Linked DNA regions of Halorussus limi. The main gene of each other region encodes a partner of the protein of the gene in region 3 in a complex. Links are inferred from orthologs where the notes say so. Each region holds a gene or a part of one and is shown on either strand. Other genes may lie near its edges.

Region 1 (7,371 bases), 1.4 Mb from region 3 along the record:
GTCCTCGAACCGCTCGATTTCGCTCTGGGTCTCCTTGAGGTCGGACTTGTGGTCGTTCAGACGCGCGTGGAGGTCCTTCTCCTCCTTCTGCTCTATCTGGCTCTCCAACTCCGAGAGACTGCCCCGCTTGTCGTCCAGCACCGACTTGACTCCGAGTCGGGCGTCGCTGGCCCGCTCGCGGTACTCCTCCAACTTCCCGAGTTGGAGCAGGTCGTCTATCATGTCTTGGCGCTGGCCCGGCGAGGCGTTGATGAGTTTGTTGACCTCGCCCTGCCGGACGTACGCGCAGTTGACGAACGCCTCCGAGTCCATACGAAAGAGGCTCGTCACTTCCCGGCGCACGTCTCGCGCTCCCTCTATCGTGTCCTCGGGCGTTTCGAGGACGCACTCGGCGGTGGTCGCGCGCTCGCCGGTCGCCCGGATGCGCCGACGGACGTGGTAGGCGCCCCCGTCGTGAGTGAACCAGAGTTCGATGATTGCCTCCTCCTCGCCGATGGTCACCACGTCGTCGAGCGTGCGGTCGAGCGCGTTCGCGCCGTAGAGCGCGAAGAAACAGGCCTCCAGCAGCGACGACTTGCCGCTCCCGTTCAGGCCGTGGATGACGGTCACGCCCCGGTCGAGTTCGAGGTCGGCGTCGGCGTAGCACTTGAAGTTCCGGAGACGCACGCGGTCGAACTTCACAGGTACTCCTCCAGCGTTCCGTCGGCGTCGGTCTCTCCCGAGGGGGAGTCACCGGCCGCACTCGCGGTCCCCTCTTCGGTTTCGGCGTTCGCTGCGGCCTCGGCGTCGGCGTTCGCTGCGGCCTCGGCGTCGGCGTCCGCTGCGGCCTCGGCGACCGCTTCTACGGCCTCCGGGTCGTCCGGGTCGGGCGCTTTCTCCGCGTCGGTGGCGTTGTCGGCGTCTGCGGCCGACTCGCCGACCTCGCTCTCGCCAGCGGGGGCGTCGTCGCTTCCACCCTCCGACGAACCGTCGTCGTCCGGCGCGGACTCGAAGGCGTCGAGGTCGCCGTCGGCCACGAGTTCGCTCACGCGATTCTGGACCGACTCGCGGACGTTCGAGTCGGCGACCTTGCTCGCGCGGACGGTCTCGTCGATGCCGCGGGCGGCCTCGCTCAGGCCGAGGTCGCGGACTCGCTCGCGCACCGCGTCGTCGGGGTCGGCGAACGACACGTCGAGGTCGCCCTCGTCTTCGTCGACCTCCCGGCGGTCCTTGACGCGGGCGACCAGCGCCCCGGCGTCGAGCGCGAACTCCTCGACGCGGGCGGGCGTCACGTCCTCGCCCTCGCCGTCGATTTCAACCACGACGACGGCATCGTCGAGGTCCCGCTCTCGGAGTTTCTCGCGGACTCGCTCGACGCCCTCGCCCTCGGCGAGGTCCGCCTCGACGAACTCGAAGTCCCGCGTCGCGTCGAGGCCCCGGCGGGCGATGGTCGTCTCGCCGTCGAACGCCACGATGTTGTAGCCCCGGTCCTCGCGCTCGTCGGTGCTACAGCGTTCGGTCGACCCGCAGTACGTGACCCACGTGTCGGCGACCTCCTTCTTGCCGGGCTTGTGGTTGTCGCCCAGCAGCATCGCGTCGAAGTCCACGTTCGCCTCGGTCAGCACCTCCTCGGCGTCCCAGTCGCCGAGGTCGAAGGGCTGGAACAGGCCGTGGCTCACCAGCGCGGCGTGTGGTTGGTCGTGGTCGGCGAACTGGTAGTCGAGGTCGTCGCGCTTGGACTTGGGCACGTGGTCGAGTCCGTAGAAGGCCGTCTGGCCGACGATTTCGGGGTCGTCGCCGAGTCGGGTGGCCAGCCCCAGCATCTCGAAGAGGTCGAGCCACTGGCGGCCACGCGTCCCCTCGTGGTTGCCGACGACGGCGAGAAACGGGATGTCGGCGTCCCGAAGGCGGCGCAGGACCGAGATGGTCCCGTGGAGGGCGTTCAGGTCGGGGCGACGGTCGTGGAACAGGTCGCCCGCGTGAACTACGGCGTCTACGTCCTCCTCGATGGCGTCCGTTACGACCTGCTCGAAGGCCCGGAGGAAGTCCTCCCGGCGCTCGGGGGAGTGGTACTGTCGGTACCCGAGGTGGGTGTCCCCCGTGTGTATCACCCGTGTCATTGGGTCGTGGTTGGCGTCCGGGGCCTAAAGGCGTTCCGTGACGGTCTACCGCTCCCCGCGGTCGGTTCCGACCGGGACTGCTCGGCGTCGGTCATGCCCCCGACTGCTTCGCTCTGCGGTATAAACTTTGTCCGGCGGCGAGCGCGATTTTCGGCCTCAGCGAGACCCTCACTTCACGACCCGGTGCGTGCGGGCGTCGTCGCCAAGCGTCTCGGTCTCAGCGGCGCCGACGGCGACGGTCGCGAATCGATTCCTGTTGGACTGGTCGTCGTTTCGTGCCATCGGTAACACACCGTAAGACCCACTCGGGAGGTCGTACACCCCCGATACGGCCGGGTTGTTCGTAGGAGTATTCTTTCCAGCGATGGATAGCTATGGAGTTTCAGGCGAGATTCAGGCGAGACTGGCCAGCGACAAAAACCGGATTGGCGCAGGTCAGCGAGTGGTCTGTAGCGAAACCCTCTGTCTCCGGAGGAGAAGCGTTTTATTCGCGCCAGCGAGTGAACCGTAACGATGTATCTCGTCACGTTCCGCCTCGACCCGGCGGAGTACGACGCGGAGTTCCACGAGTTGAACGACGCGATTCAAGCGGCCGCCGAGGACACGGAGGGGTATCTGGGTAAGCGGACGTGGCACGCCCCGGAGAGCGAGGAGGTACTCGTCGTGTACTACTGGGAGTCGTTGGACGCGCTCGAGTCGTTCGGAGCAGATTCTGACCACGAGCGGGCGAAACAGCGGTGGACGGAGTGGTACGATGCGTACGAAGTCACCGTTACAGAAGTCGTCGAGGCGTACGGGAGCGGATTCGGTGACGACGCAGACCCGCCCGCGTAGGATGTCACGGCCTCGTTCGATTGGTGAAATCCGCAAGCGGTGTAATAGACTCCCTTTCTCCACTTACCGTGGTTTCAGACGTAGTTCGAGGTAAGGAATTGTGCTACTATCTACTGCTGAGTTCTCGCCAGAGTCCGGCGAGAGTGCGCCCGGAATCTCGAAGCGGTCACCGACCGGGACGGAGTAAAAGCGCCGCTACGTCCACTTGTCGAGACCGGTCTGCACGACCGACTCCTCGATTCGCTCGAAGCCCCGTTCCACCTCGTCCTCTGCAACACCCCACTCAGACACGACGTACTCGCGGGCCGCCTCCATGTCCGGGTCCATCTCGGCGTCGAACTCGTAGTCGTCCGAGACGGTCGGGTTCAGGAACAGTTCCCGAATCACGTCCACGTCCTTCTCGATGCTCTCGCCGCGGGCCTCCAGCACGCCCCAGATGTCGCCGTACTCCTTGACCTCCTTCAGAGCCGTCTTCGGACCGACGCCCGAGACGCCCTCGTTGAAGTCCGTGCCACAGAGGATGCCGATGTCCACCAACTGCTCCCACGTCACGTCGTGTTTCTCCAGCGTAGCCTCGAAGTCCATCAGTTCGGGGTCGCCCTTGCTGGTCAACTGGCGGAGCGTGAACGGCGCACCGAGCAGGAGCGAATCGTAGTCCTCGGTTCCGCAGTAATCGACCGCACCCGTGCGGGCCATGTGCGCGGCTTGGGCCTCTCCCTCTGCGGGGGCCTCGATGTAGGGCACGTCGAGGCGGTCGAACAGTTCGCGGGTCGTGCGCTGAATCGTGTCGGTCAGTCGCTGGGTGTGTGCGTCGAGTCGGGCGACTTCGACCGCGTCGCCCTCCTCGCGGGCCTCCTCCAACTTCTCCTCACGCTTCTGGCGCTCCTCGCGGCGCTGTTCGATTTCGGCCGACTTGTGGTCGGTGACCGCGCCGTCGAAGACGAACACCGGCGTGAGGTCGTTCTCGAAGAACTTCGGAAGCCCCTGCACGACGCCGACGAGGTTGGCGACTTCGGTGCCGTCGTCGGTGGTGTACACCTCGTCGCGCGTCCACTTGACCGTCGTCGTGAGGTACTTGTAGAGCCAGTTGTGGGCGTCCACCGCGACGACGCTCCCGTCGAGTTCGTCGAAGGGGACCGCCGAGAGGACCGCCAGTTGGCGCATGTCCGTGTTTCCCATCGTTGGTCGAGGTAGGGAGCGCGAGGGTTTGAAAGCTACTACTGCTCGGCTTCGCGCCCGAAAGTCTATCGCTCCGTTTCACGCCCTGCAGTTCCGACCGGAGTTTTATATCCGAAAGCGGACAAGAGTCGAGTATGTCCCTCCGACGAAGCTACCTCGCCGGTGCCTTCCTCGTGGCGCTCTCGGCCGCGATGAGCGCACTGGCCTACCCCGAGATGCCGGCCGAGATGGCGACCCACTGGAACGGGGCGGGCGAAATCGACGGCCGAACGCCCAAGCTAGTCGCGCTCGCGCTGTTCCCGGCGCTGTCGGCCGGGATGCTCGCGCTGTTTGCCGCTCTCCCGCGTGTCGATCCTCTCGGCGAGAACGTCGCGCAGTTCCGCGAGCAGTACGACACCTTCGTCGTCCTCCTGCTCGCCTTCCTGACTTACGTCCACGGACTCGTCCTCGCGGCCAACGCGGGCTACGAGTTCGCCGTGATGCAGGCGCTCGCGCCCGCCATCGGCGGACTGTACTACTACGTCGGCGTCCTCTCGGCCCACGCCGAGCGCAACTGGTTCGTCGGCATCCGGACTCCGTGGACAATCTCGAACGACGAAGTCTGGCGACAGACCCACGAGCGCGCCGCCCCGCTGTTCAAAGTCGCGGGCGTCGTGGCCGCGCTCGGCGCATTGGTTCCGGCCTACGCCGAACTCCTCGTCGCGGCCCCGGTGTTCGCGGTGGCGCTCTACAGCACGGTCTACTCCTACGTCGCGTACCGACGCGTCGGCGCGTAGCGCCGACGGGGAGACTCCGCCCGGAACCGGGTCTCGGTCGGCCGTCCCCTCGCCGCTCGACCGAACGCTACGGCGGTGACTCCTCGGTCACCAGCACGGCGTCGGTACCGGCGACCGTCACCGTACATCCGGCGTAGGGAAACGTCACACGAACCTCGGTGGCGGCCGAGGAGAGGCGGGCGAGCGCCTCGGGGTCGACCACGTCGTGAAGCGGCCGAACCCGCTCGCGTCCGGCGGTCGCACCCGGTTTACGGGAACTCGGCAGGAGGCGAGTGTCGGTGGCCGCTTCGACGGCGTGAAGCACCGATTCGATGACGGTTTCGTCCTCGTCGGGGTTGTACTCGTAGGTGGGAGAGTCCTCGCCGGTCGACCGGCCGGTGTCGGGGGTGGCTTCGTCAGGCATGTCCGCGGAAGTTGTCGCGGGACGGCATTGGCGCTTGGTATTAATTATGGAATCCGTTTAATAGTCCGTCGGACTCATTCGGCCGCGTCGTCCGACGAGTCGTGCTGGGCGATGGTGCTCCCGAGGACGTTCCGAATCCCCCGACGGAGGCGATTCGCGAACGCCGGCCGCGAGATGCCGACTCGGGACGCGAGCGTCTCGAGGTCGGTCTCGCGCGGGTCGTCGTAGTACCCTTCCTCGAAGGCGAGGAGCAACGCCTCGTGCTGGTTGGTCGTGAGATTGTACTCGTCGCCAACCTGCATCTCCGCCAGCGATTTCAGCCGTGTCAGCGTCACGTTGATGCCGTGGTCGGTGCAGTACTGCTGGAACGTCGAAATCTGGTCCGTGTCCGCGGCGCGGAACTCGAACGTCCAGTTCCCCTGCACGCCGAACGCCGACAGCAGCGTCAGACCGCTCTCCAAGATGGCTGTCAGGACGCCTTCGACGTCAGGATTCCACTCGGCGCGAAACAGACCCTCGTCGTCGAGGTCGTCCATGAGCGTCACCGACAGGAACGAGGGCTCGTCCGCGAGAATCTCTCGGACGTCGTCGGCGTCGCCGTCGCGAACCCAGAAGTACGGCAGGATGTGGTCGTCGGTGGGAACGACGCGTTCGAGTTCGATAGCCGCCTCCGGAAGGCGCTCGAAGACGCGGCCGAGAGCGAAGTCGTTGGCCGGGATAGTGAACTCCGCGATGGTCGCCATGCTGGTACGAGTCGATTCGCAGGCGGATAAGATTCACCCGTATTCTCAGAACACCGTCAACACCGAACCCGTTCGCCGTGAAATCTTCCGACCATCTCACCGCGCGAACGTCACCAGAGGTACGCCGCGAACGCTCGCCACGCCGAGAAGCAGACGATTCCGACGACGGTCACGACGAGGATGAACGTCACCGGCGAGTCGCCGTGGAAGAATCCGGTCGAGCGGAGCGTCAGTCCGATGGCCGCCGCGGGAACCCACGCCGAGACGGCGCGCAGGACAGCGGTGCCGACCGTGCGCGTCGCGTCGGGTGCGTACGCCCCCGCGACCAGCGAGGCGACGACCCATCCGACGAGAAACGGGGCGATCGTCCCCGCGACGTGTCCCGGCATCGAGACGGGGTCGACCCCGTGGTTGAGCGACCCGGCCGTGAGAAACCCCGCGAGTACCAACAGGTCGCCGAGCGCGAGTCCCGCGGTGGCGCGCGAGCGGTCGAACCGCGAGCCCAGAAGTCCTTCGGCGTTGCTCATGCCGACGCCTTCGGACCGGCAGGTAATGTTTCCCTCGGTGTTCGCCCGCCGACACCGCTCTCCGGACGTCCGACCGGTCTACTCGCCGCGCCTGCCGACGACGGTGTACTCGAACCCTCCCGACCGGTATCTGGCGTCGAGGCCCGCGTCGGCGACGATTCGGCCGAGGTCGTCGGGCGCGAAAAAGGTCGATTCGAAGCCGTAGAGGTGTTCGCCGGCCTCGGTGAGTCGGCCGACCAGCGTCGTCGGGTCGATTTCGCGGACGACGAGGACGCCGCCGGGACGGAGGACGCGGGCGGCCGCTCCGACCGCGCTCTCGGGGTCGCCGAAGTGGTGGAGCGCGTCGACCACGAGGACGGCGTCGACGCTCTCGTCCGCGAACGGCAGGCGGGCGGCGTCGGCCCGGACGGCCTCGAAGCCGTTCCGACGGGCCTGCCGGGTCATCCCCGCCGCGGCGTCGGCGACGATACGCTCGCGCGCGCCGAGCGCCGACGCGCCGCGTCCGGTGCCGCCGCCGACGTCGAGGACGCGCTCGATTTCGCGGTCGGCGAAGGCCAGCGCGTCCCGGAACTCCTCGGCGTCGGGCGTCGGCGCGAACCAGTCGTAGAAGCGGGCCGTGCGGTCGAACGTGGCGGTGTCGCCGAGCGCGCTGCTCATACCCGAGGTGACGTGGTCGAGCGGGAAAAACCGAAGGGGCGTGCCGCTCAGAGCGATTCCCAGTAGTCGAGGTCCATCTCCTCGTTCGAGAGGTCGGTGTCGGCCTCGGGTCGGGCGTCGGCGACGCGGCCCATGTCGAACGCGCCGAGCGCT
Region 2 (7,262 bases), 240 kb from region 3 along the record:
CCCGGCGGTGAAGACACCGCTTTTCACGGCGTTCTCGCGGCGACTCCGCCGAATCTACTACCCGCTGTCGCTCGTGCTGTTGGCGGCGTGGGTCGCCCGAGTCACGGTGTTCCAACCGAAGCAGTCGTGGCGAGCGACCGCGAGCGTCCTCAGCGTTCCGGGGACTGCGGTCGTCGCGGGAGTCGCCGTCTTCTACCTCGCGGCGACGGCCGCCGTGGTCTACGGACTCGTCCGGCGGAGCGGCGGCGAGTTCCACGAACGCGAGTCCACCGACCCGTGGCGGGAGTGAGTTCGCGGTCCCGGTCCCGGGCCGGTCACTCGGCGGCGGGCGACACCGCGATGCGACCGTCGGCCCGGACGCGAACCGCGTACTGCTCGACCGTGACCGTGAACTCCCACTCGTCGTCGGCGTTCGCTCGGAAGAGGTCGTCGAGCGCCTCCACGTCGACGCTGTCGTAGAGTCGAACGTCGAGTTCCGGCGGGGCGACGCCCTCGACCGCGGCGAGTGCGGTGTAGATGGACCGGCTTATCGGCTCCGAACTGTCGGGGTCGTGTCGGGTCCGGTAGAGCGTCGCGTCGGTCTCGGCGGAGGGGGTTGCGATTGCCATACTTCTCGTGAGTCCTCCAAGCGTATCAATTACCGGCAGACGGCCGTCAGACGCACGGATTACGCCGTCCGCGGCGAAAGAGGGCCGCCCCGCTCTCGGGGCGAACGCGGCTTTTTCGCGCCGGTCGGTGCAGGTCGGTCAGTCGTCGGCCGACGCGCCCGGCCGGAACTCCCGACTGATGGCCTTCCACTTGCCGGTCGAGAACCGGTGGTAGTTGACGAGTGCCGGGACGGTCGTCTCGGCGACGAACGAGAGGTAGAGACCCGTAAGTCCGAGCGAGGTGGCGGCCCCGAGGTACGCGACCGGGATGGCGACGCCGAACATCCCGACGACCTGACTGTAGAAGGTCCAGCGCGTGTCGCCGCTGGCGTCGAGCGGTCCGGCGGTCGCGGACTTGACGCCCTGCGCGACCGCGGCGACGCAGGCGGCGTAGACCAGTTCGACCGCGACGGGAATCGTCGCGTCGCCGCTCTCGCCGACGAACAGGCCGACGATGGGTTCGGCGAACAGGCCCACGAGGACCGCCGCGACGACGTAGGTGGCGACCGAGAACGCGATGATGTCGTAGGCGTACGCCTCGGCCCCGCGCTCGTCGCCCTCGCCGAGTTCCTGCCCGACGAGGCTGCTGGCCGCGAGTCCGAAGCCCCATCCGGGCGTGTTCATCAGGCCCCAGATGCGCCGCGCGATGACGTACGCGGCCACGACGCTCGGGCCGAACAGGCCGACGATGGCCAGCATCGGGAACTTGGCGACGGTCCAGACACCATTGCGACCCACGACCGGAAGTCCGATGCGGACCAAGTCAGCGATGGTCTCGCGGTCGTAGTAGGTGCCCGCCGGGTTCACCCGCACCGGGAGGTCGCCGATACCGGGGAGTCGTCCGGCGACGAGTCCCGCGGCGAAGGTGCCCGTGACGAGGACGTTCGACAGCACGGTGCCGACCGCGGCCCCGGTGACGCCGAGACCGAGACCGAAGATTAGGACGCCGCTCAGGACGATGTTGGCTATCGCGCCGCCGCCCCGGACTATCATCGGCGTCCACGAGTCGTCCGCGCCGATGTAGATGCGACTGCCCACGAGATTGAGACCCGCGAAGGGGACGCCGACCGCGAGGATTCGGAGGTAGGTCGCGCCGAGTTCGATGGTCCGCGGGTCGTCGGTCATGACCGCGACGAGTCGAGTGGGAAACAGCCAGAATGCGGCCGCGACCGGGAGCGAGACGGCGAGGACGACGAGCGCGCTGCCCCGGACCGCGAGCGCGAGTTCGTCGTCGGCCCCCGCGCCGAACCGCTGGGAGACCAACGCGATGGTCCCGCCCGCCAGACCGCCGCCGAGCGAGAACGCGACGCCCCAGTAGGGACTCGCGAACCCGATGCCGGCGATGGCTACGGGTCCGACCGCTGACCCGACCATCGCCACGTCCACGGCGTTCTTCGACATGCGCGCGAGACCGGTGACGATGCGGGGCCACGCGAGGTCGGTCGTCCGGCGAACGCGCTCGGGCGAGACGAGTCCGGCGCGAGCGAGCACCCGGCCGACCGCGAGGACGAGCAGTCGAACGGGATTCGGGAAGCGTACCACGTCGGTTGGTATGTTTCGAATCGAAATTAAAATGTTTTCTATGTTCGCAGCCGTCGCAGGCCGACGGCCCGGAAGCGCGGGAGGCCCGGGAGACGGCGGTCCTCGCGGTAGCGGTGCTATGTCGGGCGTAACTCCTCGGTTCAAGCCCGGAGCACCCTCCCTCCGGACTCTCCGACCGCCACTCGACTCGGCAGATTCAGCGAACCGGACTCCGGTTAATCGCGCTCTCCGCGCAGCGTCTCGAAAATCGCCTCGGCGCGCTTCCGGCCGACGCCCTCGACTTCGCGTAAATCGGCGGGCGTCGCCGCCACCGCCGCCTCGACCGACGGGAACTCCTCGTAGAGCGCGTCGGCGGTCTGCGGGCCGACGCCCTCGATACACCCGAACAGTCGCTTGGTCCGCGGGGTGGCGTACCCCGTCACGCTACCGGCGGGAAGCGGTCGCAGAGAGGGGTCCTCGCGGTGCTTGCGGAGCAGGCGAATCGCCACGTCCACCAAACGCTGTCGGTCCGAGCAGGGGATGACCGGCGTGTCGTGGCGCGCGGCGAACGAGGCCATCGTGCCGTGGACCGCCGCGGCGTCGAGGCCGGGTCTGCGCGACCCCACGTCCGCGAGGTCACCCTCCAGCAGGACGTAGGCGTGGTCGTACGCGTCGGCCATCTTGACGACCTGCTCGCGGAGGTCGGTGCCGGAGGCTCCGATGGCGGAGTTCGCGTAGTCCGAGACGGTCTTGCGCTCGATGCCGACCGTCCCGAGGACCGACCCGCCTTCGGAGGCCGCGTCTTCGGGTGCGTTTTCGTCGATTATCGCGATATCCGCCGCGGGGAGGCGTCGCACTTCGACCGCGGTCACGTCGTCGTGGGCCTCGACCGCTCGGCGGACTCCCTCGGGTTCTCTGTCGTCTACGGCGACCGAGAGCGTCATTCGACGGTGGTAGGGGTTCGGGGCGTATCAGCGTCTCGGCTGTCGGAACTCCGGAACGAAATCCGCGGGTCGAAATCGGGCGCAGAGCGGACGAGCGACCGGCGCGTCCTGCGCGCCGACCATCGTAAGAGCCAACTGCTCGCGCGCGGACTTCGACAGCGTGTTCGGAGTAGACGAGGCCGGAAAGGGGCCGGTGCTGGGTTCGATGTTCGCCGCCGCGGTCCGGGTCGCCGACCCGGCCGACCTCCCCGCCGGCATCGACGACTCGAAGAACGTCGCGCCCGAGCGCCGCGAGGAAATCGCGGCCGAACTCCGCGCGGACGAGAGCGTCGCGGTCGGGGTCGCCGAGATTCCGGTCGAACGCATCGACGGCGAGGAGGACATGAACACGCTGACCGTGGCGGCCCACGCGGAGGCGGTCGCAAACGTCCTCGAAGCGGACGGCGCGGAGGGCGTCGCCCGCGACGGTGGCGGGCACCCAGAGGGCGTCGCGGACGCCGGCGACACCAGCGAGGAGCGATTCGCCCGGCGGGTCGCCGACCGCGTGCCCGAGGACGTGAGCGTGACCGCGGAACACGGTGCCGACGAGACGTACGCCGCGGTCGGCGCGGCCAGCATCGTGGCGAAGGTCGAACGCGACGCTCACGTCGCGGCGCTCGCCGAGGCGTACGCCGAGGAGTACGGCCCGCCGCTCGACGAGTTGGGGTCGGGCTATCCGAGCGACCCGACCACCCGCGAGTTTCTGGAAGCGTTCGTGGCCGAGCGAGGCGAGTTACCCGACTGCGCGCGCCGGAGTTGGTCTACCTGCGAGGACGTGCTGGCCGCGGCCGAGCAGTCGGGACTCGGCGACTTCTAAGCGGCGTCGATGTCGTCGGGCCACCACTTCGAGAGGAGCATCCGGACCCCCTGTCCGACGAGTGCGATGCCGAGGACGACGAACGCGGTTGTCACGACGTTCAACTCCGGGGTGTTGAAACCGAGTGCGACGAGACCGAACCCCGCGTAGATGCCGACGAGGGCGACGACCGTCCAGAAGAGTCGTCCGACCAGTCGAGAGAGTTCCGCTCGGACCGCACGACGAACGACGCGCTCTAACTGCTCGTCGGAGATGTCGGAGGGCATGGTCGGGAGTTGTTCGGCGTCGTACGAGAAGATTCGCGTCTACTCCTCCGGACACGACCCCGGTACCGGTTTCTCACTGGGAAGTTTTCGCCGCGGAGCGTCGCGGGGAGTATCGGGAAGGAAGCGAATCCGTCGAAGGAGGCGACGAGCGAAAATCGAGGTCGCTTACTTGTCGGTCAGCAGACTCCGCAGGATGTCACCGTAGGCCGGACGCGTCACCAGCACCCCGATGAGGACGCCGAGGATGGTGATGATGGCGAAGCCCTGCAGGTCGCCGAGCGAGAGGACCGCCAGCGGACTCATCGCGATGATGGTCGTCGCGGCGGCCGCGCCGATGACCCAGAACGCCTTCCGGAACCGACTCTGGAAGACGCGCGAGGACGACACGTCGCCCTCGGACATCACCTCGTCGGCGATGATGATGAGGTCGTCCACCCCGGTCCCGATGACCGCGATGAACCCGGCGATGTGCGAGAGGTCCAGCGGCAGTCCGACCGCCGCGGCGAACCCGAGGAGGATGACGACCTCCGAGAGCGCCGTCACCAGCATCGGCGCGGCGACCTTCGGGTCACCGTAGCGGAGGAAGACGACGGCGCTGACCGCACCGACCGCGACGAGACCGGTGATGAGCGAGTAGAGTTTGAACTCCTCGGCCAGACTCGGCGCGAGGAAGTACGACGTGCCCTGCTCCATGTTCAGCGAGGCCGGGAGCGAACCCGCGTTGAGGTGAATCTGGAGTTCGCGGGCCTCGGACATGTTGGCCGTGCCCATCACGAAACTCGGGTTCTGCGTGAACTTGCCCTGCCGGAACGTCTGGGCGAGGTCCGGACTCATGTTCGCCGCGTAGACGACTTCGCCGTCCACGACGGTGTAGAGGCAGTAACCGGGACTCTCGGGGTTCGCCCGGTAGTTACAGGCCCGGACTCCCTCGTTCGTGAAGCCGAACTTCCGCATCGCGTTCGAGAAGTTCTCTGCGGCTTGGTCGTTCAGGACCACGGGAACGTTCGGGCCGATGCCCTGAGTCTCTTGGGCGGTCCCGATGCTGCTGAAATCGCCCTGTGAGAGCAGGGGCGTCGTGCGCGTCACGGTCCCGTTGTCGGTCTGGACCGGGTACGCGGCGACGACCTGCACCTGCCCGCGCTGGGTCACGAGTTCTTCGAGTTGGCTCCGGTTGGTGTTGGGCATCTCGATGACGACGAAGTGCTCGTTGCTCGCGGTCGTCACCTGCTGGACTTGCCCGCCGGAGAGACCCGCCTCCGAAATCTTGTCCCGGAGGATGCGCACCACCGTACTGCGCGTCTCGGCGGTGACGCCCTGCCGGACGCTCTCGTAGTCGTAACCGGCCTTCTGGAGCGCCTGTTCGAACTCGTTGGTCGTGACGTTACCGGCGAAGACCTCGACGGTCGTGGTCTCGTTGGCGGCCTGCGCGAACCGGACGGTCACGTCGGCCGCAGTCACGCCCGAGAGGTTGCCGGCGACCCGTCTCTGAACGGTCGGGGCGTCGGTGCTCTGCGGCACGTCGACGCCTTCAGCGGTCACTCCGTCGACTGGTGCGCGGATGCGGGTGCCGCCCGAGAGTTCGAGACCGAACTTGAGGTTGGTCGGGCCGTCGCCCTGGGTCTCGTTGACGAGCGCGCCGCTCTGGCCACCTCCGCCGCCGTCGCTGCCGACGCCGGGCGAGAAGAGCGCGAACGTGCTGACGACGAGGAACACCGCGAGCAGGATGACCCGCCAGTTGTCGCGGATATCCATTATCGGGCCACCCCCTCGTACTTGTACCAGCGAAGCAGGCTGAGGTTGAGCATGTAGGTGTTCATCAGGTCGGTCGCGAGGCCGAGGACGAGCACGATGCCGATGTCACGCAGGAGGTCGATGCCGAATATCCACGCGACGAGCGCCATGACGGCCATCGCCGACAGCGAGGTGACGGTCATCGTCACGCCGGTCCGCATCGCGCGGTGGGTCGACTCGTAGAAGTCGCCCGACCGGCGCAGGATGTGGTTGTTCAGCAGGATGTCGGAGTCGACCGAGTACCCGATGAGCATCAGCAGCGCCGCGACCGTACCCAGCGACAGCGGGATGCCGAGCAGGTTCATCAGCGCGAGCGGAATCACGATGTCGCTGAACGCGGAGATGACCACCGCGATGGAGGGGACGAACGACCGGAACATCAGGAACACGAGGATGCTCATGCCGACGAACGCGAGACCGACGCCCATCAGCGCGAGTCGCTGGGTCGATTCGCCGAAGCTGGCGGAGGTCCCCTGCACGGACTTCACCATGTCCGCGGTCGATTGACCTTGGACCGGTTGTAAGTTGTTGCGCGCCTGGTCCGCGATGTCTTCGGCTCCGGGCGGGAACGTCACGATATAGGTGTTGTCGGCGGTCCGGACGGGCGTGACGGACGCTTCCGTCGCGAACGCCGAGGAGATTTCGGAGGGCGGTGTCGAAGTCTGGACACGTAGCTCCGTGCCACCAGTGAACTCCATTCCGAGTCGTACCGGTGCGCCGGTGAAGACGTACCACCCGACGATAACCAGCAGTGCGACGGCGAGAATCGCGAGAGGTATCGCCGCCAACTGCCGATTGGTGTACTGGGTGTAGTCCACCTCCGGCACTTCGAACGCTACCATATGGGTGTGGAATGTGAGACGGCCGTGAATAAGTGTTCTTATCCAGTTTCACTAACTCGATGCCGTCCCGTGGGAAGAAGGCTCAAACCCGTCGGGCGCGTAGTCGGACGTATGGGGAGCAACACCGACGAAGTAGACGACCTGAGCGAGCGACACGAGAATCTCTCGCCCGCGGACCGCGTCGTCGTCTCGTACCCGGAGGACCTGAGCGACTGGGGACGGTTTCAGGTCGAGAAGGACGCCTTCGTGGCGTACCTCCGGAAGACGAAGACCGACCGGGTCCGGCAGGGAGACGTGTGGGAGGAGTTCGTCGGCGTCGGGTGCTGTGGCAGTACGCTGGACGTGCCGCTCCGGGTCGAAGACATCCAGGGCGGCGAGACGTTCGGACCGGAGAC
Region 3 (7,150 bases):
CGTCACGTTCCTGTCCGTCACCGAGTCGTCGCTCGAATCCCGCTCCTCGGCCCACTCCAACACCGGTTCGAGTCGGGTCGCTAACTCCCGGCCGTCGTCGGTCAGTCCGTACTCGACGCGAGGCGGAATCTCGTCGTACTGGGTCCGGGTCAGGAGGTTTCCGTCGGCGAGTTCGTCGAGTCGCGCCGACAGCGTGGAGGTGCTGGCGTCGGGCAGCAACTCCTCAAACTCGCCGAACCGGGTCGGTTCGGTCGCGGCCACGACGCAGAGGACCTGCATCGCGTACTTCCGGCTCAGGAGGTCCATCACGCCGCCGAGCGGGCAGTAACAGGTCGTGTCGTCGTCCGCGGGGTCTGGCGGTGTGGCGTCGTTAGTCATGGCTTCGAGTCCTCGAAGTTAGTCCAATACTTCGGACTCGACAGTATAAGCACTTTGGGATGCAAAGTCAAGTCGATGTGTACCCCAGACGCCGCGAACGGCGAATCCGACGGTGCATCGAATGACGAACAGAGTGACAAACGGAGCGACCGAGCGACCGACGAGCGAAGCGACCGAACGAGCGACGAACGGAGTGGCGAGGCGAGCGACGCCGGAGCGACCGCCGTTGATTCGGTCGAAGAGCGACGGCTTCCGCCGGAAATCGGCGCGAACCTCCGGGCGCTGTTCGATACGGAGGACCGCCCCGAGACTGTCGGCGCGTGGGTCGAGGCGGTGGCCGGGGCCTTCGGCGACGAGTGGCCGCCCGCCGTCGCGGACCTCTGTCACGACGACGAGGGACTCCACCGCGCCGAAACGGAGGGCGAGACCTACCGGTTCGTCTGCGTCCTCGACGCCGTCATGCTCCCGTTTCTCACCGACGGGTCGGTGACGGTGCGCTCGGAGGACCCGGAGACGGGCGAGACGGTCGCGTCGCGCGTCTCGCGGACGGGCATCGAGACCGACCCCGAGAACGCCGTGCTGTCGTTCGGGGTCGCCGAGACCGAGGGGAACGACGCTCCGACGCCGGAGGCGACGTACGGCGCGCTCTGTCCGTACGTCCACGCGTTCCCCGACGAGGACGCCTACGAGCGGTGGGACGAGCGGACCGACGCGCCGACGACCGCCCTGCCGCTCTCGGAGGGGTTCGGGCTGGCGCGGGCGCTGGTCCGGGCCTGACCGTTCACGTCCGGCGTGCGTCACCGGGTCATCGCAGGCACCTAGAGTTGTGAATTTTCATAGTTGTAGTGGAATGCGGTGCGGTTGCGGTGACTCCGCGGAGTCGGCAGTAGCTAGCTCCTGACTCCCGTCACTGCTGTTCGGAGCAGCGACACCGGAAGCGAATCAGACCAGTTTTGTACCCCCGAAGAGACACTCCCAGTCGTGCCGCGGTTCGACTACCCCTGTCCAGACTGCCGGACGACGAGCAACCTCCACGGCCCGGACTGCGAGTTCGAGGGCGCGTCGTGGTCCGACATCGAGAAGGCCTACACCGACCTCGTGGCGGTCCTCTCGGCCAACGCGCTCCCCGAGGAGGCGCTCCACGAGGCGATTCACGGCCGGTGGAGCAACCTCCACAAGGCCGCGCTCGACCGTCTGGTCCACGAGCAGCGCGTGATGGAGACCGAGGAGGGCCAACTCGAACTGCTGACCGCCGCCGAGTACAAGGAACACGTCACCGACCCGAACGTCGAACCCATCAAGACAGTCGCCGAGAAGGGGTCGGTGCCGGGCGCTCACGACAACGCCGTCTTCGCCATGATAGCGTGGTACGAGATGGTCGGCCTCTCGTGGACCGAGACCCGCGAGCGCGTCGTGGACTGGTTGCGCGACACCGGGACGTGGACCCGCGGCGGGTTCGAGGAGGCCTCGCCCCAAGAACTCGTGAACAAGAAGCGCCACGTCTACGAGTCGGGCTACGGATGGAAGGAGAAGGCCGAGGCCGCGAAGGCGGTCATCGACCGGAGCCTCTGACGGCCTCCGCACTCCGAAGGGCGCTGTTTCCTCGGGAGGAATCTCGGGTAGCCGGTTCTACGACATCAGTGCTGGTGGGTGAACAGCAACACGTTATCGTCGACGGTCGTCACGCAGAGGTCGAGAACTCTGCTCAGTTCGAGGCTGTCGTACGCTCCCCTGCAGACGACCAGGTCGTCGAACGGTTCCTCGCAGGCCGGGCACGCGATACTGACCGTGTTACGGTACGTCTTCACCGTGTCCGCCGATTCGTACGGCGTCAACGACGAAATCAGTTCGTCGAACTCGCTCTCGTCCATTGCTCACCGCCCCGGACGTAGGAAATCGTGATAGTTCTGTTGCTCAGACATTCGTGGAGACACTGGACGGACAGCAGCGGAGACACTGGACGGACGTCCGTCGCCTCGCAGGTATCTCCGTTAGTCGAGTCGGACAGCGAGAATCGAAGGAGTGAGACCGGCGTTAGTCGCTCTGAATGCGCGGCGCGAGCATGAACGTGACGTTGCCCTGTCCCTCCGCGATGTCGAAGTGAAGTTTGACGGGGAACTCCTCGCCGAGTTCGATGGTGACCTCGGCGTCCTTCGGGATGGCCTTGTTCATGTCCTTGAGGTAGTCGAGGCTGAACAGCGAGCGTGCCGGTCCGGCCTGCAGGTCCACGAGGTCCTCGCGGTCGAGTTCGAGGCGCACGTCGTCGGTGTCGCCCTCGGCCTCCACGACGAACGTCTCCTCGTCGGCGTCGACCGCCAGCGCGATGTGGTCGCTGACCATGTCGGCGGCCGTGACCGAGCGGTCGATGTCCGCGCCCTCGACGACGATTTCTGCCGGGAGGTCGAGGTCCGGGATGTCGGGTTCCTGTCGGATGGAGTCGGGGTCGATGAGCGCGAGGGTGTATTCGAGACCGTCTATCTGGATGTGGAGTTTACGGGTCTCCTCGTCGAGTTCGAGGTGAACCGGCTGGTCGCCGCTGGCCATGCCAGCGATGTCTTCGAGTCGGTCGAGATTCACGCCGATGATACCGCCGTCGGCCTCGTAGGATTCGAAGGCCGCCGCGTCGAGTTCGAGGTCCACCATCCCCACGTTGGCGGGGTCTACTGCACGAATAGCGAGACCGTCCTCTTCGAGGTGGATTTTGCACTCGTCCACCAGCACGCCCACGGAGTCGATAGTGTCCTTGAGCGTGTCGGCGCTCACGATAGCCTTAAACATCTTGGCAAGTGGTACGAACCCCCGGCATAAAAAGTCACCCGTTCGGGCGCGTGCGCGTGGGAACGCCGGAGGGCGAAAACCGGCGACTCTCGTCATGCGAAGCGCGTAAACCCCTCGCCCGACTACTCTCGTCTAATCGAATGAGCCACAAAGACCACTACTACAACAAGTCCAAGCAGGAGGGCTACCGCTCGCGGGCCGCCTACAAACTCAAGCAACTCGACCGGGAGGAGAACCTGCTCCACGAGGGCAAGACCGTCGTGGACCTCGGGGCCGCGCCCGGCGGATGGCTACAGGTCGCCGCCGAGGAGGTCGGCGAGACCGGTACCGTCGTCGGGGTGGACCTCCAGCGAATCAAGGACGTGGACGGCGTCGAGACCGTTCGCGGCGACATGACCGACGAGTCCACGAGAGAGGAGGTCCGCGACATCGCGGGCGACGCCGTGGACGTGGTCCTCTCGGACATGGCACCGAACATGACCGGCGAGTACAGCGTGGACCACGCCCGGTCGGTCCACCTCGCCCGGCAGGCGTTCGAGACGGCGCTCGACGTGTTGGACACCGGCGGCGACTTCGCGGTGAAGGTATTCGAGGGGCAGGACCTCGACGACTTCCGCGAGGACCTCGACGAGGAGTTCCAGTACGTCCGGACGCTCCGACCCGACGCCTCGCGGGACTCCTCCTCGGAGGTCTACCTCGTCGCCAAGGGCCGGATGACCGCGCCGGTCGCGGAGGGCGACGTGGTGGAAGTCGAAATCGTAGACGAGGGGTCGGAGGGCGACGGCGTGGCCAAGGTCGAAAGCTACACGCTGTTCGTCCCCGACACCAGCGAGGGCGAGACGGTCGAAGTCGAAGTCACCGAGGTCAAGCCCCGGTTCGGGTTCGCCGAGCAAACCGACGAGTAGAGAATCTCCATCGCTCCGAGCGTCGTTCCGACGCCGGGGTCCGATTTTTCCGCCGGTCAGAATTCGGGGTCGTACCCCTCGGCGCGGGCCCTCTCGACGATGGACTCGATGATATCTGATTTCTCGCGGGTGTAACCCGAAACGTCGTTCGGGTGCGTTTCCGCGGCCGCCCGCTTGACTCGTGCGTACTCCTCGCGGGCATCGGGATGGTCGCGGAGATACGCTCGGAGCAGGAGATACCTCGTCACCGCATCGGAGTGACGCGGCCGGACGTGGACGTTGAACTCTTGGCCGTCGTCCGCGGTCCGACCGAGTTCGATCCAGTCGTCGCCCCGGTCTTTCTCGCTCCGATAGTAGCCGTTTCGCTGGAGGAGGTCGGCGCACCGCTCGCCGTCGTCCGTGTCGGCGACGACCGGACAGATGTCCACTATCGGCTTGGCCGCGAGTCCCGGCACCGACGTGCTACCGACGTGTTCGATACTGAGGACGTTCTCGCCGAGCAGTTCCCGCATGCGGTCGGCCTCTCGCTCGAACCGGACCGGCCACGCGGGGTCGTACTCGACTACCTCGATTCGGGGGTTTCCCACGGTCGTACGCACTCTTTCGGCCCCTCCTCGCTTGAATCGTTCGCCGAGTCCGAATGGGTCGCCCACTCCGTCTCACCGCGAAATCCAGCAGTACGTCTGAATCCCGCCGAAAACGAGGGCGAGAACGCCGTTTTCGACGACGAGAAGAAGTTGCGCCTGACTCGGGTCTACCTGACGGACCACCAACAACATGAGCGCGAACGCCGTCGCCAGTACGAGGTTGTACTTCGCCAGCGCCGACCAGCAGGACTCGTCGAGTTCGATGAGACCGTCGCTGCCCATGCCGGACGAACGCTACGCAGGCGGAAAAGCCGGACGGGCGGTTCGTTCAGACGAGGGGTCGTCTGGACGGGGTTGCCGACAGGAGTCAGATTCGCGCGCCGACGCCGGCCCACCGGACCAGTCCGCGAAAGAAGATGACGACGCCGACCAGAAACGCGGTCAGCGCCGCGACCATCGGAATCGATTCGAGCGACGGGCCGCCGAAGAACGGGCCGCGAACGAGCATCCAACCGCCGAGCAGGGAGACGGCGAGACCGAAGGTGGCGGTGAACCCACCGAGTAATTTTCGCATGTCTGTATGGCTAACTCTATTACAGCGAAGAAACGTTTACGGCCGAAGCGCTCGGCCGTCGAATCGAAAACTCGTGCGTCAGGCGTCCGAGGAGTTGCGGGCCTCGTCGAGCCACGTCGGTTCCGCGACGGTCGTCTCGCCCACGTCCGAGACGTTCATCGAGAAGCGAGTTCTGACTTCTTGACCCCGACGAGTCGCCGAGACGTCGACCGACACCGAGTGGACGACGCCCTGTTCGTCGACCAGCATGGTCGCGTTGTAGTCGGTGACGTTGACCTGCTGGCTCTGAGTGGCGTTACTGCCGTCGGCCCGGAGGACGAGGAGCGTCGTCCCGTCGACGACTCGGACTCCGCTCGGCGTGAAGTTCCCCGACCCGGCGAACCGGTCGAGATAGCTCCGACCGGTGTACGACCCCGGAACGATCTGCATCGAATCGGGCGTGCGCTCGGTGACCCGATACTTGGCGTCGCCGCCGGCGCTGAGACGAGTGTACCGCTTCTGTTCGGTCACGTACATCGAGACGTCCTGTCCCATCGCCGAACCGTTCACCCGGACCTGCTCGCGGTCCGCTCCGACCGCGGCGTCGAGTTCGACCGACTGATTCATCTGCGAGGCGTTGACCGTGGAACTGACCTGTAGCGTGAAGCTCTGGTTCTGAAGCCGCTCCTCGTGAGCGGCGGCGAGCGCCGTCAGGTTCGTCCCGTTGTCCGAGACGCCCGCGGGATACGTCACGTCGTCGAGTGTCTGAGCGCCGTCGCCGCCCGAGAGCGCGCCGGAGCAACCGGCGAGGGCGACGAGGCAACCGATAACGAGTAACTGGAGGACTTTACGTCGCATGTGACTTGTCGGTGTCGGAGGGGTAAGAAAGAGGTGTCGGTGTCGGGCGAGGAGGTCCGCGCCGTCTGGGCAATTCGCGGTCGGCGTTCGGTTCAGTCGGCAGTCCGCGGGACAGGGCCGGCCGACCCGCGCGACCGGAGGTAGCCGACCACGGCGTAGACGAACGGCGTGTCCGCGACCGCGATGAGGAGTTTGAGGACGTACTGGCCGACGACGAGACCGAGCAGGGCGTTCGTAGTCATCGGGTCTCCGCCCCGAAGCGCGGGCATCGCGGCGAACCCGACGACCACGAAGATGAGCGTGTCGAGGAGCTGACTGCTCGCGGTCGAACCGACGTTCCGGAGCCAGAGCGAGTCGCCGTCGGTCGCCTCCCGAATCGCGTGGAAGACGCGCACGTCCCAATGCTGGCTCACGACGTACGCCAGCAGACTGGCGACGACGATGTTCAGGCTCGCGCCGAGGACGCGCTCGAACGTCGCGGGGTCGACGGAACTGAACGGCGCGGCGGGCGCGGCGATGGTCGAGTAGACCAGCGCGAGCAGGACGAAGTTCATCGCGAAGCCGACGTTGACCATCTTGTGGGCCTCGTCGGGACCGTAGAGTTCCGAGTAGCAGTCCGACGCGAAGAACGTCAGCGCGTAGGCCAGCGCCGCGCCGGGCATCACGAGCATGTCCCGCGTGAACGGGAGCGAGAACGGGATGGAGAACCCGAGGAGTTTCGAGGCCGTCATCTGCGCCGTCACCAGCGCGGTGACGAACAGCGCGACGAGCGCGATACGACCGGTCGGGAGCGGCGTGGTGTCGCGGTAGTGGTCGGTCATCGTCGAGTCCTCGCTCACTCGTCTTCGAGTCGGCCGTGGCGCTCGTCTATCTCGTCCAGTACGTCCAGCATCTTCCGGACGGAGGCCCGGATGGCCTCGCTCCGGTTGACGAACTTGCCCTCCTCGCCGACGTGGGCATCGAGGTCCTCGAGGAGTTCGTCGGGCACTTCGACGCTTATCTTGCTCATACTGGGGTATTATCCCTCGAGGATTTAAACGGTTCGAGAGTCCGACGATAGAAGCCGACAACCGACGAGAAGTAGCAAGCGG

What was found.
Region 1: the proteins of M0R89_RS05360 (region 3) and fen are in contact, whole or in part, in a crystal structure (PDB 1RXZ), measured with the Archaeoglobus fulgidus proteins. The link is inferred for Halorussus limi from one-to-one orthologs. Residues at the interface, in WP_010877842.1 of Archaeoglobus fulgidus: Asn43, Val44, Ala45, Met46, Pro120, Arg121, Pro123, Leu125, Gln151, Met192, Ser194, Asn218, Tyr219, Pro220, Ile237, Leu238, Ala239, Pro240, Arg241, Ile242, Glu243, Ser244; in WP_010877775.1 of Archaeoglobus fulgidus: Lys326, Ser327, Thr328, Gln329, Ala330, Thr331, Leu332, Glu333, Arg334, Trp335, Phe336.
Region 2: the proteins of M0R89_RS05360 (region 3) and rnhB are in contact, whole or in part, in a crystal structure (PDB 3P83), measured with the Archaeoglobus fulgidus proteins. The link is inferred for Halorussus limi from one-to-one orthologs. Residues at the interface, in WP_010877842.1 of Archaeoglobus fulgidus: Val39, Ala42, Asn43, Val44, Ala45, Met46, Leu125, Asp168, Ser194, Asn218, Tyr219, Pro220, Ile237, Leu238, Ala239, Pro240, Arg241, Ile242, Glu243, Ser244; in WP_010878125.1 of Archaeoglobus fulgidus: Ala74, Ile178, Ala179, Ile183, Arg190, Ser195, Asn196, Leu197, Arg198, Gln199, Lys200, Thr201, Leu202, Asp203, Phe205.

What each region holds. Positions count from the first base shown.
Region 1 is NZ_CP096659.1:2,417,530-2,424,900, forward strand. What follows is about bases 2,121-5,108. They hold fen (flap endonuclease-1), read right to left. Parts: upstream 4,113-5,108; coding sequence 3,129-4,112; downstream 2,121-3,128. Other genes in these bases: M0R89_RS12540 (antibiotic biosynthesis monooxygenase family protein), read left to right, coding at 2,613-2,933; M0R89_RS12550 (SdpI family protein), read left to right, coding at 4,247-4,888; M0R89_RS12555 (HalOD1 output domain-containing protein), read right to left, coding at 4,956-5,108. Outside these bases: DNA double-strand break repair ATPase Rad50, read right to left, coding at 1-681; DNA double-strand break repair protein Mre11, read right to left, coding at 678-2,099; more of M0R89_RS12555, read right to left, coding at 5,109-5,291; M0R89_RS12560 (helix-turn-helix domain-containing protein), read right to left, coding at 5,366-6,034; M0R89_RS12565 (DUF3054 domain-containing protein), read right to left, coding at 6,145-6,561; M0R89_RS12570 (class I SAM-dependent methyltransferase), read right to left, coding at 6,640-7,218; M0R89_RS12575 (chemotaxis protein CheC), read right to left, coding at 7,266-7,371. UniProt on the Methanocaldococcus jannaschii protein: Structure-specific nuclease with 5'-flap endonuclease and 5'-3' exonuclease activities involved in DNA replication and repair.
Region 2 is NZ_CP096659.1:793,187-800,448, forward strand. The notes cover bases 2,264-5,142. They hold rnhB (ribonuclease HII), read left to right. Parts: upstream 2,264-3,317; coding sequence 3,318-3,968; downstream 3,969-5,142. Other genes in these bases: M0R89_RS04145 (ERCC4 domain-containing protein), read right to left, coding at 2,405-3,112; M0R89_RS04155 (hypothetical protein), read right to left, coding at 3,965-4,234; M0R89_RS04160 (preprotein translocase subunit SecD), read right to left, coding at 4,400-5,142. Also shown: M0R89_RS04130 (DUF2270 domain-containing protein), read left to right, coding at 1-289; M0R89_RS04135 (HalOD1 output domain-containing protein), read right to left, coding at 315-608; M0R89_RS04140 (MATE family efflux transporter), read right to left, coding at 747-2,189; more of M0R89_RS04160, read right to left, coding at 5,143-5,989; protein translocase subunit SecF, read right to left, coding at 5,986-6,867; M0R89_RS04170 (DUF7968 family protein), read left to right, coding at 6,979-7,262. UniProt on the Methanocaldococcus jannaschii protein: Endonuclease that specifically degrades the RNA of RNA-DNA hybrids.
Region 3 is NZ_CP096659.1:1,029,273-1,036,422, forward strand. What follows is about bases 1,285-4,051. They hold M0R89_RS05360 (DNA polymerase sliding clamp), read right to left. Parts: upstream 3,157-4,051; coding sequence 2,413-3,156; downstream 1,285-2,412. Other genes in these bases: M0R89_RS05350 (DUF7474 family protein), read left to right, coding at 1,360-1,950; M0R89_RS05355 (DUF7385 family protein), read right to left, coding at 2,016-2,249; M0R89_RS05365 (SAM-dependent methyltransferase), read left to right, coding at 3,297-4,051. Outside these bases: M0R89_RS05340 (winged helix-turn-helix transcriptional regulator), read right to left, coding at 1-378; merB (organomercurial lyase), read left to right, coding at 454-1,155; more of M0R89_RS05365, read left to right, coding at 4,052-4,061; M0R89_RS05370 (GrpB family protein), read right to left, coding at 4,118-4,660; M0R89_RS05375 (hypothetical protein), read right to left, coding at 4,721-4,930; M0R89_RS05380 (DUF8132 family protein), read right to left, coding at 5,016-5,222; M0R89_RS05385 (DUF7537 family lipoprotein), read right to left, coding at 5,301-6,059; M0R89_RS05390 (queuosine precursor transporter), read right to left, coding at 6,152-6,880; M0R89_RS05395 (ribbon-helix-helix domain-containing protein), read right to left, coding at 6,895-7,068.